DNA from 2 places in the Devosia chinhatensis genome. Region 1 is predicted to be linked to the other one. Evidence: predicted binding sites of a transcription regulator. Region 1 holds the regulator's gene; the other holds the start of a gene.
The links. Region 1 encodes LexA, which represses DNA repair genes until DNA is damaged. Its sites were predicted from a motif close to TGTTCNNNNTGTGTTCNG; they were not measured.
Positions count from the first base shown of each region.

Region 1 (7,482 bases):
CCACGATTCTCGAAGGCGGGCTCAAGAAGGGCGATGCGCTGGCCACGGCCCGCATTGCCGGGATCATGGCTGCCAAGAAGACCGCAGATCTCATTCCCCTGTGCCACCCCATCCCGCTGACCCATGTCAGCGTGGACATAAAAGCCGATGGCGAAGCCTCATTACTGATCCTCGCCAGCGCCGAAACCACCGGCCAAACAGGTGTGGAAATGGAAGCCTTGCTGGCCGCGTCCACCGCCGCGCTCACCCTTTACGACATGGCCAAGGCCATCGATCGCGCCATGGTCGTGTCCGATCTTTGCCTGGTCGAAAAGTCGGGCGGCAAGTCCGGCGATTTCGTGCGCACGTCATGAGCCTCCTGCCCGTCGAAGACGCCCTCAGGGCCATTCTCGCCCATGTGCCCGAAATCGTGGCCGAAGAGGTCCCTCTGTCTTCCGCGGAGGGTCGCGTCCTGGCCCAGCCGCTCCTCGCACGCCATGACCAGCCGCCCTTCGATGCCAGCGCCATGGACGGCTATGCCATGCGCGCCGCCGATGTCGCGGAAGGCGCACGCCTGAGGATCGTCGGGATGTCTCAGGCCGGCGCCGCGTTCGCCGGAAGCATTGCTCCAGGGGAAGCGGTTCGCATCTTCACTGGCGCGCCCGTGCCCGCCGGCGCCGATACCGTCATCATGCAGGAACAGGCCGTGCGCGAGGGCGATTTTGTCCGGTTCACTGCCCCTGCCCGCCTTGGCCACAGCATCCGCCCGCGCGGCAATGATTTCACCAATGGCCAGAGCCTCATCGACATCGGCACGCGCCTGACGCCCATGCGCATCGCGGTGGCCGCTGCCGCAAATGCCGCGACGCTCGCCGTCTCCCGCCGCCCGCGGATCGGCCTCCTGGCCACCGGCGACGAACTGGTTCTGCCCGGCACGCCCCTTGGCCAGGATCAGATCGTGGCGTCCAACAGCTTCGGCCTCGGCGCCATGCTCGCCCCCTATGCCGAAGCGATGACCGACCACGGCATCGTCGAGGACCAAGCTAACGCTCTTCGCGACAGGCTGGAGCACGCCTTTGCCGCCGCCCCCGACATTCTGATAACCACCGGGGGCGCATCGGTCGGCGAACACGATCTGGTGCAGGATGCCTTGAAAGATATGGGCGTCACCCTCGACTTCTGGCGCATTAACATGCGACCCGGAAAGCCGCTGATGTTCGGAACGCGCGGCAAGACGCTCGTCTTCGGCCTGCCCGGAAATCCGGTGTCGGCCATGGTGACGGCGTTGGTCTTCATCAAGCCGACCCTGCGCGCCTGGCTGGGTCTCGATGAGCCCGAGCATTGGCGTCTTCCGCTGGCGGCCGATACGCCGCCAAATGCCGCCCGTCGCCATTTCATGCGCGCAAGCCTGGTCCACTTGCCGGAAGGACCGCACCTCCTGCCGATTGCCCAGACCGACAGCGGCCACACCTCGTCCTTGGCGGGCGCGGACATGCTGATCGTGCAACCCGAGAACGATCCCGGCCAGCGCGCGGGCACGCTCGTTGAAGCCCTGCCCATCGACGCCTTCTAGAATTCCGCACGGGTTATTGCAGAACATAAATGGAACACTTATAGTCGTTCCGTCTATGTTCCGATTCTGGGGTCGAGGGCCGATGCTGACGCGCAAACAACATGAATTGCTGATGTTCATCCACGAAAGGATGAAAGAAAGCGGCATTCCGCCCTCCTTCGATGAAATGAAGGATGCGCTTGATCTGGCGTCCAAGTCCGGCATCCATCGTTTGATCACTGCGCTGGAAGAGCGCGGGTTCATCCGCCGTCTTCCCAATCGCGCCCGCGCGCTTGAAGTCGTCAAGCTCCCCGATTCGATGAACCCGTCCCTGGGCGGTCGCAAGGCGCGCTTCGAGCCCTCCGTCATCGAGGGCAATCTGGGCAAGGTGGCGTCCCCGCCGGCCCGCTCGGGCGGTCTGTCCGATGATTATGCCCGTCCGGTTTCCATTCCCGTCATGGGGCGCATTGCCGCTGGTACGCCCATCGAGGCCATTCAGAGCCATTCCCACACCATCGCTGTGCCGCCCGAAATGCTCGGCGCAGGCGAGCATTATGCCCTTGAGGTGCGTGGTGATTCGATGATTGAAGCCGGCATTTTCGATGGCGATACCGTGCTCATCAAGAAGCAGGAACATGCATCCACCGGCGAGATCATCGTGGCGCTTGTCGATGATGAGGAAGCAACCCTCAAGCGCCTGCGCCGCAAGGGCGACACGGTGGCCCTCGAGGCGGCCAACCCCGCCTATGAAACCCGCATATTCCCGCCGGATCGGGTGAAGGTCCAGGGTCGTCTCGTGGGCCTGCTTCGCAAATACTGAGCAAATGTCTGCGCTGTCGGAAAGGCCCGCCCATGGCGGGCTTTTTGCGTTTGCGCCCGATTGTCACCAAGCCACTTATCCCCGGCACCATTCGCTGAGCCTATCCTTGCGCCATTGCTTCCTGAAGCGCGGTCATGACGAGTGGTTGGGCGGCAATGGCAGGTGATGTGGGGTCGCCCATATCGAAGCCCGTTTTTCTCCCTGCAGACCCATAAGCCGGGCTGCGGATTGCCAGGATGGTGGCTGTCTTGCCATCTCGGCGACATCTTGCGGCAACAGCGCCGGAGATGAAGTCCAGTCGATCCGGTGCGGGCAGGCATGTCGGCACGGGGCGAGAGAAGCGGAACACTGGCCTGTCGACCCGGCGAGGCGGACGTCTCACCCCTTTTGCGCACCTTTTACCCGAGGCCACGCCTCGCCGGGTTCGCTTCGAAAAAAAAGCCGGCCCCAATCATCTCGGGGCCGGCCATATGTGATGGCGCGAAGCAATCAGTGATTGTCGCGCGGAATGCCTTCATTCTGGGCGATCCGCTGATACTTGACCGCCGGACGTAGAACCGCGCCGCTGCCGAGCTGGTCGACCAGCCCGCGCTGAATCTCCTGCCAGGGTGTCTGGTGCTTGGGGAATTTGTAGCCGCCATCGGCCTCGAGAGCCGCACGGCGTGATGCAATTTCCTCATCCGAGATTAGGATATCGGCTTCGCCCTTGTTGAGGTCGATCCGCACCCGGTCGCCGGTCTTGAGGATAGCGAGGTTGCCACCCGCCGCTGCTTCCGGCGACGCATTGAGAATGGAAGGCGAACCCGATGTGCCCGACTGCCGACCGTCACCGATGCAGGCCAGCGAATGCACGCCCTTTTTGATCAGGTAATCGGGCGGCCGCATGTTGACGACTTCTGCGGCGCCCGGATACCCGATCGGGCCCGCGCCGCGCATGAACAGCAGTGTATGTTCGTCGATCTCGAGCGAGGGATCGTCGATGCGGTGGTGATAGTCCTCCGGACCGTCGAACACCACCGCCTTGCCCTCGAACATACCCGGATGAACCGGGTCCGAGAGGTAGCGCTCCCGGAACTCGGGCGAGATCACGCTGGTCTTCATGATGGCGTTGTCGAACAGATTGCCCCGCAGCACCAGGAACCCGGCCTCCGCCTTGAGCGGATTGTCGAAGTGCCGGATGACCTTGTCGTCCTCGATCACCGTGTTCCGGCAATTCTCGCCGATGGTCTTGCCGTTGACCGTGGGCGCATTCTCGTGGATCAGGCCCTGGCCCATCAGCTCGTTCACCACCGCCGGAACACCGCCGGCATGGTAATAGTCCTCGCCCAGATATTCGCCCGCCGGCTGCAGGTTCACCAACAGCGGCACCTTGAGCCCGTGGCTCTGCCATTCGTCTATATTGAGGTCGACGCCGATATGGCGGGCAATGGCATTGATATGGATCGGGGCATTGGTCGAGCCGCCGATGGCAGAGTTGACCACGATGGCGTTGAGGAAGTTCTCCTTGGTGAGGATGTCGGAGGGCTTGAGGTCCTCGTGCACCATCTCCACCGCCCGCTTGCCGGTGCGGTACGCCATCTCCTGACGGTCGCGATAGGGCGCCGGAATAGCCGCAGAACCGGGCAGCTGCATGCCCAGCGCCTCGGCCAGAGAATTCATCGTCGAAGCCGTGCCCATCGTGTTGCAATAGCCGGTCGACGGCGCGGAAGAGGCCACCAGCTCGATGAACTTGGGATAATCGATCTCGCCAGCGGCCAGGAGCTGGCGCGCCTTCCAGACGATGGTGCCCGAACCGGTCCGCTCACCCTTGTGCCAGCCGTTCAGCATCGGCCCCACGGACAGAGCGATGGCGGGGATGTTGACCGTGGCCGCGCCCATCAGCATGGCCGGGGTGGTCTTGTCGCAGCCGATGGTCAGCACGACGCCGTCAAGCGGGTAGCCATAGAGAACTTCGACCAGGCCGAGATAGGCCAGGTTGCGGTCGAGACCTGCCGTCGGGCGCTTGCCCGTTTCCTGGATCGGATGCACCGGGAACTCGATGGCAATGCCGCCGGCTTCGCGAATGCCTTCGCGCAGGCGCTCGGCCAGAACCATGTGGTGGCGATTACAGGGGCTGAGGTCCGACCCAGTCTGGGCAATGCCGATGATCGGCTTGTCCGACTGCAATTCCTCGCGCGACACGCCGTAATTCATGTAGCGCTCAAGATAAAGCGCGGTCATGTCCGGGTTGTCGGGATTGTCGAACCAGGCGCGCGATCTCAGTTTGCGGCTGCCCGCGCCGCCAGTGTCTGCACTCATCATCATCATCCTAAATCGTCCGCATCCGGACTTGGAGGCCTTGCTGGAAACCCTTCTAGCACGCCAGCCGAACATGTGAATGTCCTCCGGCGAAAAAATCATACAATTCCTTCGGGCCGATGGAAATGCTAGACATCTGCCGCAGCGATTGCTCCATCTTACTGGCCGGCAAGCCAGAACCGGCCCGCCCGGGCTAGGACGGGAGCAAATTCTTCGCGGCTGGCGACGCGGACGCAGCGCCGCTAAAGGTGCCGCATGCCGGGACCATAATTATGGGTGAGGATCGAGTTTGACGACAAGCATCGAATGGGTGGCGGTGGATTGGGGCACGTCCAATCTGCGCGCCTGGGGTCTGGGCGCTGAAGGGGACATCGTCGCTTCCGCCGGATCGGATAAGGGCATGGGCAAGCTTGCGCCTGGTCAGTTTCCGGCCGCGCTGACGGACGTCCTGGCCAATCTTCCGCTGCCTGCGGGCCCGGTGGAGGTGCTGGTCTGCGGCATGGCCGGCGCGCGCCAGGGCTGGATGGAAGCGCCTTATCTCGACGCGCCGGCCGACCTCCTGGATCTGGCTGGCCGTGCGGTGCGTCCGCCCATGGGCGACATGCCGCTCTCCGTGTCCATCCTGCCGGGCGTCTGCCAGCGCCAGGGCGGTGAAAACGTCATGCGCGGGGAAGAAACCCAGCTTCTGGGCCTCTCCGAGCTTGTCCCGGGCTATGCGGGCATCGTCTGCATGCCCGGAACACATTCGAAATGGGCGGTGCTGAACGGCACGCATATCGCCCGCTTCACCACCGCCATGACAGGCGAGATGTTCGACCTGCTCAAGACCCATTCCGTCTTGCGACATTCGCTCTCCGGTCCGCTCGACGACGCCGAGCGGGACGATGGGTTCGATAGCGGCGCCCGCGAAGGCCTCAATCATCCCGAGGACCTGCTGGGCCGCCTGTTCAAGGTCCGCGCAGGAATGCTCCTCTCCGACCGCAGCCCCCCCTGGAGCGCGGGCTATCTTTCCGGCCTGCTGATCGGAACGGAAATCGCTGCCAACCGTAACCAGTTCGGCACCGATCCGGTGCCGCTGATCGGCTCGACCGTACTCTGCAGGCTTTATGCCCGCGTCCTGGACATGGCTGGCGCCAGCGGTCGCCCGATCGACGCGACAGAGGCTGTGCTCGCCGGTCTCAGGCTCGCCCATGCCCGACTGCACCAAGGAAAATCGTCATGACTCATCGCCACATCATCGCCATCCTGCGGGGCATCACCACCGCAGAAGCGGTGCCTGTCTGTACCGCGCTGGTCGATGCCGGCATCACGCTGATCGAAGTACCGCTCAATTCTCCCAATGCTGTCGAGAGCATCAGCAAGGCTGCACAGGCGCTCGCTGACCGCGCCGAGATCGGCGCCGGCACCGTGCTCTCGCCAGAAGATGTACGAGCCGTAGCCGGCGCGGGCGGCACCTTCATCGTCTCGCCCGATACCAATCCGGCCGTAATCGCCGAAACGGTCTCGCTCGGGCTCAAGTCCTATCCCGGCGTCTTCTCCCCCACCGACGCCTTCGCCGCGATCCGCGCCGGTGCCACGGGGCTCAAGTTCTTTCCCGCCGAAATCCTGGGCGCCAAAGGCATCAAGGCCATGAAGGCGGTGCTGCCGCCTGCTCTGCCCGTCTATGCCGTGGGCGGCGCCAATCCCGACAATTTCCACGAATTCTTCGCCGTGGGTTGCACCGGCTTCGGTCTGGGCACCTACCTCTTCAAGCCGGGCATGAGTGTCGCCGAAGTCGCCGACCGGGCCGCCCTGGCCGTTGCCGCCTACGACAAGGGAGCCAATGCGTGACCGATACAGCAAAACTTCTCATCGACAGCCAGTGCGCCTTGGGCGAAGGCCCTTTCTGGCATGATGGCCGCCAGCAGATCTTCTGGTTCGACATCAACAATCGCACCCTGTTCGCCGCCGACGAGGACGGGGAAGCCAAAGGCGAGTGGCATTTCGACGAGATCGTGGCCGCAGCCGCGATCATCGACGATGAAAACCTGGCGCTTGCCGCGGAAACCGGCCTCAAGCGGCTCAACTTGACCACAGGCGCGGTCGAGCACCTCGTCGATATCGAGCGCGACGTGCCCTCCAACCGCACCAATGACAGCCGCGTCCACCCCTCCGGCGCCTATTGGATCGGCACCATGGTCAAGGATGAAGGCAGCAACAAAGGCGCGGTCTATCATTATCGCCGCGGCAGCGTCAGCAAGATCATCTCCGACGCATCCATCCCCAACGCGACCTGCTTTACCGCGGATGGCCGCACCGCCTATTGGGCCGATACCCCCACACAGAAAATCCTCACCTGCCAGACAGATCCGGAGACCGGCATGCCCCTGGGCGAATGGTCGGTCTTTGCCGATGTCGCGGACCATCGCGGTTATCCCGATGGCGCCGTGCTCGATAGCGAAGGCTATCTCTGGAACGCTCGCTGGGGCGGAAGCTGCGTCATCCGCTATGCTCCCGATGGCACGATCGACCGCATCGTCGAACTGCCGGTGAGCCAGGTCACCTGCCCGGCTTTCGGGGGTCGCGACCTCAAGCGCCTCTATATCACCACGGCCAACAAGACCATGTCGCCCGAGCAGTTGGCCAAGGAAAAGGTCGCCGGTGGCCTGTTCTACATCGACCTTGATGTCGCCGGCCTGCCCGAAGCGCGCATCCAACTCTGAGACCAACGATGAACCCCGCGATTGGCGTCTGCTACTACCCTGAACATTGGCCTGAAGACTGGTGGCAGACAGACGCCCGGCGAATGGCCGAACTCGGCATCAAGGTCGTGCGGATCGGAGAATTTGCCTGG
Region 1 covers NZ_JZEY01000054.1:1,376,285-1,383,766, forward strand. Annotated here, with positions in the region: gene moaC (cyclic pyranopterin monophosphate synthase MoaC) at 1-353, shown strand, start outside; gene VE26_RS06620 (molybdopterin molybdotransferase MoeA) at 350-1,552, shown strand; gene lexA (transcriptional repressor LexA) at 1,635-2,351, shown strand; gene VE26_RS06630 (IlvD/Edd family dehydratase) at 2,841-4,649, opposite strand; gene VE26_RS06635 (2-dehydro-3-deoxygalactonokinase) at 4,939-5,871, shown strand; gene VE26_RS06640 (2-dehydro-3-deoxy-6-phosphogalactonate aldolase) at 5,868-6,479, shown strand; gene VE26_RS06645 (SMP-30/gluconolactonase/LRE family protein) at 6,476-7,351, shown strand; gene VE26_RS06650 (beta-galactosidase) at 7,360-7,482, shown strand, end outside.

Region 2 (7,482 bases), 200 kb from region 1:
TGAAGCTCTGCGTTGGCGTGGCCAGCGTGGAGGAACTGGAAAGCTACCGCGATCAGCGCGCCCATTGGTGGGGTGCCGATTACGGCGAGGACGTGCATGTCCATCGCACGCGCATGATGCCGAAACGGCGCGAAGAGATGGAGGGCGTCTCCTCAATCTACTGGGTCATGTCGGGCGCGATTCTCTGCCGGCAGCGCATCCTGCGGCTGGGCTCGCATACGGATGCCGAGGGCAAGGATTACTGCGACATCATCATGGCGCCCGACATCGTCCGCACCCTGCCTTATCCGAAGCGCCCGTTCCAGGGCTGGCGCTATCTGCGGCCCGAGGATGCGCCGCCGGACATGGAAGGGAACGATAACGAGAACTCGGTGGAGCTCGCCGCAGAACTGGCAAGGATGGGGCTGATCTAGCCTGTCTTCTTCGTTCTTTGCGAGCGGGGTGCCTGAAAAGGCGGATCGCAATACCCGTCACCCATTCGGATGGGCGAGGTGTCGCCCTTACCCGACAGACTTAATCGTCACCACCCAGTTAGACCGGGTGGTGCAGAGGATGTCGGGGCATGGCGTGGATTGCCCGGTCAAGCCGGGCAATGACGTGGTGGATGGCCCGGCGTACCGAAGGCCGGACGCGAGCAGACCGAGGGCTTATTCCGCAGCCCGCGTGGCGAAATGCGGGCGGCGGTCCATGACTTCCTTGAGGAAGGTGCCGGTGTGAGAGCGCGGATTGGCCGCGACCTCCTCGGGTGTGCCCATGGCGACGATCTCGCCTCCGCCATCGCCGCCTTCGGGGCCAAGGTCGATGATCCAGTCGGCGGTCTTGATGACTTCCAGATTATGCTCGATGACGATGACCGTATTGCCGCCCTCGACCAGTTCGTGCAGCACCTCGAGCAGCTTGGCGACGTCGTGGAAATGCAGACCCGTCGTGGGTTCGTCGAGCATGTAGAGCGTGCGGCCGGTGGCGCGCTTGGAGAGCTCCTTGGAGAGCTTGACGCGCTGGGCTTCGCCGCCCGAAAGGGTCGTCGCGGGCTGGCCGACCTTGACGTAGCCGAGTCCGACGCGCTGGAGGGTGGCGAACTTGTCCCGAATGGTGGGGACGGCCGAGAAGAACTCCACGCCTTCGTCGATGGTCATGTCCAGCACGTCGGAAATCGACTTGCCCTTGAACTGGACTTCCAAAGTTTCGCGATTGTAACGCTTGCCCTTGCAGACGTCGCAGGTGACGTAGACGTCGGGCAGGAAGTGCATCTCGATCTTGAGGACACCGTCGCCCTCGCATTTCTCGCAGCGGCCACCCTTCACGTTGAAGGAGAAGCGGCCTGGGCCGTAACCGCGCGTTTTCGCTTCCGGCAGCCCGGCAAACCATTCGCGCAGCGGCGTGAAAGCACCGGTATAGGTGGCCGGGTTAGATCGCGGTGTGCGGCCAATGGGGGACTGATCGATATCGATGACCTTGTCGAGGAATTCGAGACCGGTGAGGCTTTCATGCGGGGCAGGCACCACGCGGGCGCCGTTCAGCCTGCGGGCGATGGCCTGGTACATGGTGTCGATCATCAGCGTCGACTTGCCGCCGCCGGACACACCGGTGATGGCGACAAAAAGGCCGAGCGGCACGTCGACGGAAACGTTCTTGAGATTGTTGCCGGTAGCGCCCTTGATCGAGAGCGCCTTGCCCTTCTTGCCCTCGCGGCGCTCAGCGGGCACGGAAATGCCCATGCGGCCGGAGAGATATTTGCCGGTGAGGCTGTCGGGGTGGTTGAGGATATCCTGCGGCGTGCCCTCGGCTACGATATTGCCACCATTGACGCCGGCACCCGGGCCGATGTCGAGGACGTAATCGGCGGTGAGGATCGCGTCTTCGTCGTGTTCGACGACGATGACGGTATTGCCCAGATCGCGCAGGCGCTGGAGCGTTTCGAGGAGGCGGGCATTGTCGCGCTGGTGCAGGCCGATGGAAGGCTCGTCGAGCACATAGAGCACGCCGGTGAGGCCGGAGCCGATCTGGCTGGCGAGACGGATGCGCTGGCTTTCCCCGCCCGAGAGCGTACCGGAATTGCGCGACATGGAGAGGTATTCGAGGCCCACATCGTTGAGGAATTTCAGGCGCTCGCGGATTTCCTTGAGGATGCGCTCGCCGATCTGGCTCTGGGTAGAGGAGAGCTTGTCCGACAGATCCACGAACCATTTGCTGGCATTGCGGATCGACATTTCGGTGACCTTGCCGATATGCAGGCCGTCGATCTTGACCGCCAGGGATTCCGGCTTGAGACGGTAACCGCCGCAGGCCACGCAGGGCTTGGCAGACATGTATTTCTCGATTTCCTCGCGCATGCCGGCGCTTTCGGTTTCCTTGTAGCGGCGCTCAAGGTTGCCGATGACGCCTTCGAAGACCTTGGAGGTCTTGTACTGGCGCAAGCCATCGTCATAGACGAAATCGATCTTGGTCTTGTCGGTGCCGTAGAGCACGGCATGCTGCACATCGAGCGGCAGTTCGTTCCAGGCGGTACCGGTCGAGGCGCCGTAGTGTTTCACCACGGCCTGGAGGGTCTGCTGGTAATAGGGCGCGCTGGTCTTGGACCAGGGCAGGATGGCGCCGTCGCGCAGCGACAGGGTGGGGTCGGGAACGATCTGATCAGGGTCGATCTTCTGCTCGGTGCCCAGGCCATCGCAGACCGGGCAGGCGCCGAAGGGGTTGTTGAACGAGAACAGGCGCGGTTCGATCTCGGCAATGGTGAAGCCGGAAACCGGGCAGGCGAACTTTTCCGAGAAGGTGATCTGGCGCGGGGTGCCGTCATCATTCTTCTCGTCCGCCAGCTCCACCAGGGCAATGCCTTCGGCCAGCTTCAGCGCGGTCTCGAAACTTTCGGCCAGGCGGCCGGAAATATCGGGGGACACGACAAGGCGATCCACCACCACCTCGATGTCGTGCTTGAATTTCTTGTCGAGCGCGGGCGCGTCTTCGATCTCGTGATATTCGCCGTCGATCTTGACCCGCTGGAAGCCCTTGCGCATCAGATCGGCCAGTTCCTTCTTGAACTCGCCCTTGCGGCCGCGCGCGATGGGGGCCAGCAGGTAGAGGCGCGTTCCCTCGGGCAGTTCCAGGGTGCGGTCGACCATCTGGCTGACAGTCTGGCTTTCGATGGGCAGGCCGGTGGCGGGCGAATAGGGAATGCCGACGCGCGCATAGAGCAGGCGCAGGTAATCGTAGATTTCGGTGACGGTGCCGACCGTCGAGCGCGGGTTGCGGCTCGTCGTCTTCTGTTCGATGGAAATGGCGGGCGAAAGGCCCTCGATGTGCTCGACATCGGGCTTCTGCATCATTTCGAGGAACTGGCGCGCATAGGCGGAAAGCGATTCCACATAGCGGCGCTGCCCCTCGGCATAGATGGTGTCGAAGGCCAGCGAGGACTTGCCCGAGCCGGAAAGCCCCGTCATCACGATCAGGCTGTCGCGCGGCAGCTTGACGTCGATGCCCTTGAGATTGTGCTCGCGGGCACCGCGCACGATGATTTCGCGGTTGAGGCTGGCGGAAGGCTTCATCTTTTCGTCCATGCTGCGGAATGGCGCTGAGCATACAGCGCCCGACGTGACTGGTGGTTGCGGCGAAGATCAAGAAATAGGATTGCCAGACCCGCAGCGCAAGCGCGGCGACCGCATGGCTGCCTTCAATCACAACACTGCGAACATAATGGGAACGCAGCGCGCCTTTCAAGCGGCTTGATCGGCGTGGCAGCATGGTGCTGACACATCATGTCAGCAGGGCCTTGACTCTTCTGTGGAGAAAGAGAACATAAGCGGAACAAGCTGTAAATGCCACGTGTGTGGCGGCCGGAAAGGTCTATGGTGCAGCGATCAGGCCGCGGCCGCGCACCGGGCGGCGCATGAACGGCTGATAGAGAGAGCGTCCCGCGACCGGGCAGACCGGGACTGAATTGGAAGGATTGGTGCCATGGCTGGCAGCGTGAACAAGGTAATTCTGGTGGGCAATCTGGGCAATGACCCCGAGGTGCGCAACCTGCCCAATGGCGGCAAGGTGGTGAACCTGAGCATTGCGACGTCCGAAAGCTGGAAGGACCGCAATACCGGCGAGCGCCGCGAAAAGACCGAATGGCACCGCGTGGTGATCTTCTCGGAAGGGCTGACCCGCGTGGCCGAGAGCTATCTGCGCAAGGGCTCCAAGGTCTATATCGAGGGGCAGTTGCAGACCCGCAAGTGGCAGGACCAGTCCGGCCAGGACAAGTATTCGACCGAAGTGGTGCTTCAGGGCTTCAACTCGAACCTGACGCTGCTGGATGGTCGCGGCGACAATTCGGGCGACAATAGCGGCTATGGTGGCGGCGACGGCGGCTTCCGCGGCGTGCGGGACAATGGTGGCGGCGGTGGTGGCGGGGGCGCGCGGCGTCCCTCGGCCAATGCGCCGGCCTTCGAGCCCGGCGGGATGGACGACGACATTCCGTTCTGAGGGACGCGATAGGAGGGCGGCGCAAGCCGCCCTTTTTGATTCAGGCGGCGCGGAATTGCCGCCAGGTGCCGCGCCCTGCCGACTTGGCGGCGTAAAGCGCAGTATCTGCGTTGCGATAAAGCGTATCGGCGTCCTGATCGATGCGGCGGGCCACGCCCACCGATGCGCCGACATGGTAGGCGGTCTTGCCCAGCAGGAAGGGCTGATCGAAGGCGCGCACGATAGCGGAGGAAAGGACGTCGAGGTCCACGGCCTCGCGGCCATCGATGAGAATGGCGAATTCATCACCGCCGATCCGTGACACGAGGGCCGAAGCGGGCGCGCATTGGCGCAGGCGCTGGCCGGTGCCGATCAGGCAGGCGTCGCCGTGAGCATGGCCGAGCCCGTCATTGATACCCTTGAAATTGTCGAGGTCGATCAGGATCAGCGCACCGGTGGGCACGCCGTGGCGATGGCCGTGCAAATCGTCGAGGCGGGCCTGGAAGCGACCGCGATTGGCCAGCCCGGTCAGCGAGTCGGTTTCGGCCAGCTGGCGTGTGCGCTCGGCGAGCTGCTTTTCCTCGGTGATGTTCTGCTTCATGCCGAAAATGCGGCGCGGCCTGCCATCGATCCCGTCGACGGTGGCGGTGATGCGCATCCAGCGGCGGTTGCCCCTGGCGGTGACGATCTCGGCGTCGAAATTGAAATCACCCAGGGTGGCGATGGCTTCCGAGCGCAGGGCCTGCATCTGGCGGGCGGATTCGGGCGTGTACATGGCCAGCGTGGTGGTGCGGTCGATGCGCGAACCGCGCGGCAATTCGAAAAGGTCGTAGACCCCGTCGGTCCAGGTGAGGTGCTCCTCGGGCAGGGTGCAGGACCAGATGCCGATGCGGGCAGTGGCGGAGGCGCGCTCGATCAGATATTGGCGATGCCGCTCCGCGGAGCGGCGGCGGGCCATGGCGGCATGGGCCGTGAGCTCGGTCATGCGCGCCAGAAGGATATTGGCAGCCAGTTCCGTGCGGCTCTTGTCGTCCCAGAGGACCAGCCAGATCGGACGGGTTTCGTCGATGGTGGGAATGGGCACAACGAGCAGAAAGCGCAGGCTGGAGCCGTCACCCTTGGGCAGAACCTGGCCGAAGGGGCCGAAAAGATCAGGATCGAGATTATGCGGCGCCTGCGTGCCGACATGGGCCTTCCAGCGCTGGTCTGTGCCCATGAGGCCGGCACCGGTCGTTGCCGCAAGATGACGCACGCGCCTCAGAAACCCTTCGGGTGCCAAAGCCGTGTCAGAATGAGCAGTGGCGGGCGATTGCTGGAACAATTTCAGTCTCTCGTCGATGCGAGATATGTAGTCCCACTGCCTTAAGACATTGTTTCCGGAAGGCTTTCGGTAACGAAAATGTGGCGTCCCGTTCAGCGGGTAAGCGGCACTTCGGCGCGCAGGCTATCGCCCGATTCCACATAGACGACTTCGAACACGACATTAATATTGTCGCCGCTGAGCACGATCTGGGCGGAGATGTTGAGGTCCTTGCCCTGCTCATCCTTGTCGCGCTCGCGCAGGTTGAAGATCAGGCTCTGGCCGCGCTTCTGCCCCACGGCGACGCCGCTGAAGGTGACATTGGAGCTCATCACCGCCTCGAAGCGCTTGCTGGCCTCGACATAGGCCATGGTGCCTGCAACCGAGAGCGTGTTGCCTGCCAGGGTGCAGCGGGCGTTGTAATTGACCTTGTCCTGATTGCCCTGGCTCGCCGTGAGGCGACAGACCACGCTTTCCTGAGTGGCACCGATGAGCACGCCGCGGCCGCGCCATTCCCCGATATAGGACTGGATGAGGGCGATATCGGCGGGAGCGGCCAAGGCTGGGACAAAAGCGGCGCCGGTGGAAAACAGAAGACCCGCAAGAGCGATGGCGCGGGTCAGCGGTCCGAGTTTGGTCATGGCGTCATGGCCTCCAGTAGCAAAACCAGCCCCCCGGCTGTCGAGCGAATCTTCGATACCAAATTTGCAGGCGACATGCGCGGCCATTCGTGGGGCAGGAGCAATGCGTCAGTGGGGCGTGCGGGCAGGCTGACGGTTCTCGCCGGTCGTGTGGGTATCGGCCAGGGGATCGTCAGGGGTTGGGTCCTCGTCCGCCATGCGCACGCCGATGCGCCCCAGAGGATGGAAAAACCGGCCGCCTGCCGCCAGCAAAGCGGGCAGGATGAAGAGATCGCCGATCAGCGCAAAGGCAAGGGTGGAAACGAAGAGCGTGCCGAACAGCGCGACCTGCGGGAGTTCGGAAAAGACCACGATGATGACGCCGGCACACAGGATGATGGTGGTGGCCACGATGGCGCCGCCGATGCGGTGCAGTGTGTGGCGGACGGCATCGAGGTGGCCCATGCCTTCGTCGCGCCGGGCATGAAGATAGTGCGAGAGGAAGTGGACGGTGTCGTCGACGGCAATGCCGAACGCGATGGTGAGGGCCATGACCGTGGTCAATTGCAGGCCTTCGCCGGAAAAGTAGAGCCAAGCCTCGGTGCCCAGCACCGGGAAGAGATTGGGAATGGCGGAGGCCAAGGCCACCCGGAAGGACTGGAAGGCAAAACCGATCAGGGCGAGGTTGATGATGACCGAAAGCGTCAGATCGAGCTGCAGGCCGCGCACGATGTCGTCGGTCGCGAAGGTGGTGAGTATGCGAAAGCCGCCGATCTCGGCATCGGTGATGCCGGCAGCCGCCATTTCGGCATTGAGATCATCGACCAATTGCTTGAGCACATCGGATTCGATGATTGTGGGCATAAAGCCAGTGACCAGCGCCTGCGCGCCATCTTCGGTAACAAAGCGCTGACGCATGAAAGGGCCGACGGAATCAAAGACTTCCTGCCGGGAGAAGCCGCTGTCGGTATAGCTGGTGAGGCTGGCGGCCGAGATCACCTTGTTGACCCCGAGATGGCCCTCGAGAATCTGATGGACGGTGCGCACCTTCTCGAAGTCCACCGCACCGATATTGGGATCATCGCCGAGGAGCGGCACTCGAATGTAAAGCGGAGCGAC
Region 2 covers NZ_JZEY01000054.1:1,578,614-1,586,095, reverse strand. Annotated here, with positions in the region: gene VE26_RS07600 (DUF1489 family protein) at 1-413, shown strand, start outside; gene uvrA (excinuclease ABC subunit UvrA) at 648-3,542, opposite strand; gene ssb (single-stranded DNA-binding protein) at 3,952-4,464, shown strand; gene VE26_RS07585 (sensor domain-containing diguanylate cyclase) at 4,505-5,695, opposite strand; gene VE26_RS07580 (hypothetical protein) at 5,857-6,384, opposite strand; gene VE26_RS07575 (efflux RND transporter permease subunit) at 6,493-7,482, opposite strand, start outside.
Region 2: a site for LexA is predicted at 3,787-3,804, ahead of uvrA (excinuclease ABC subunit UvrA). Genes of this name have one in related genera too.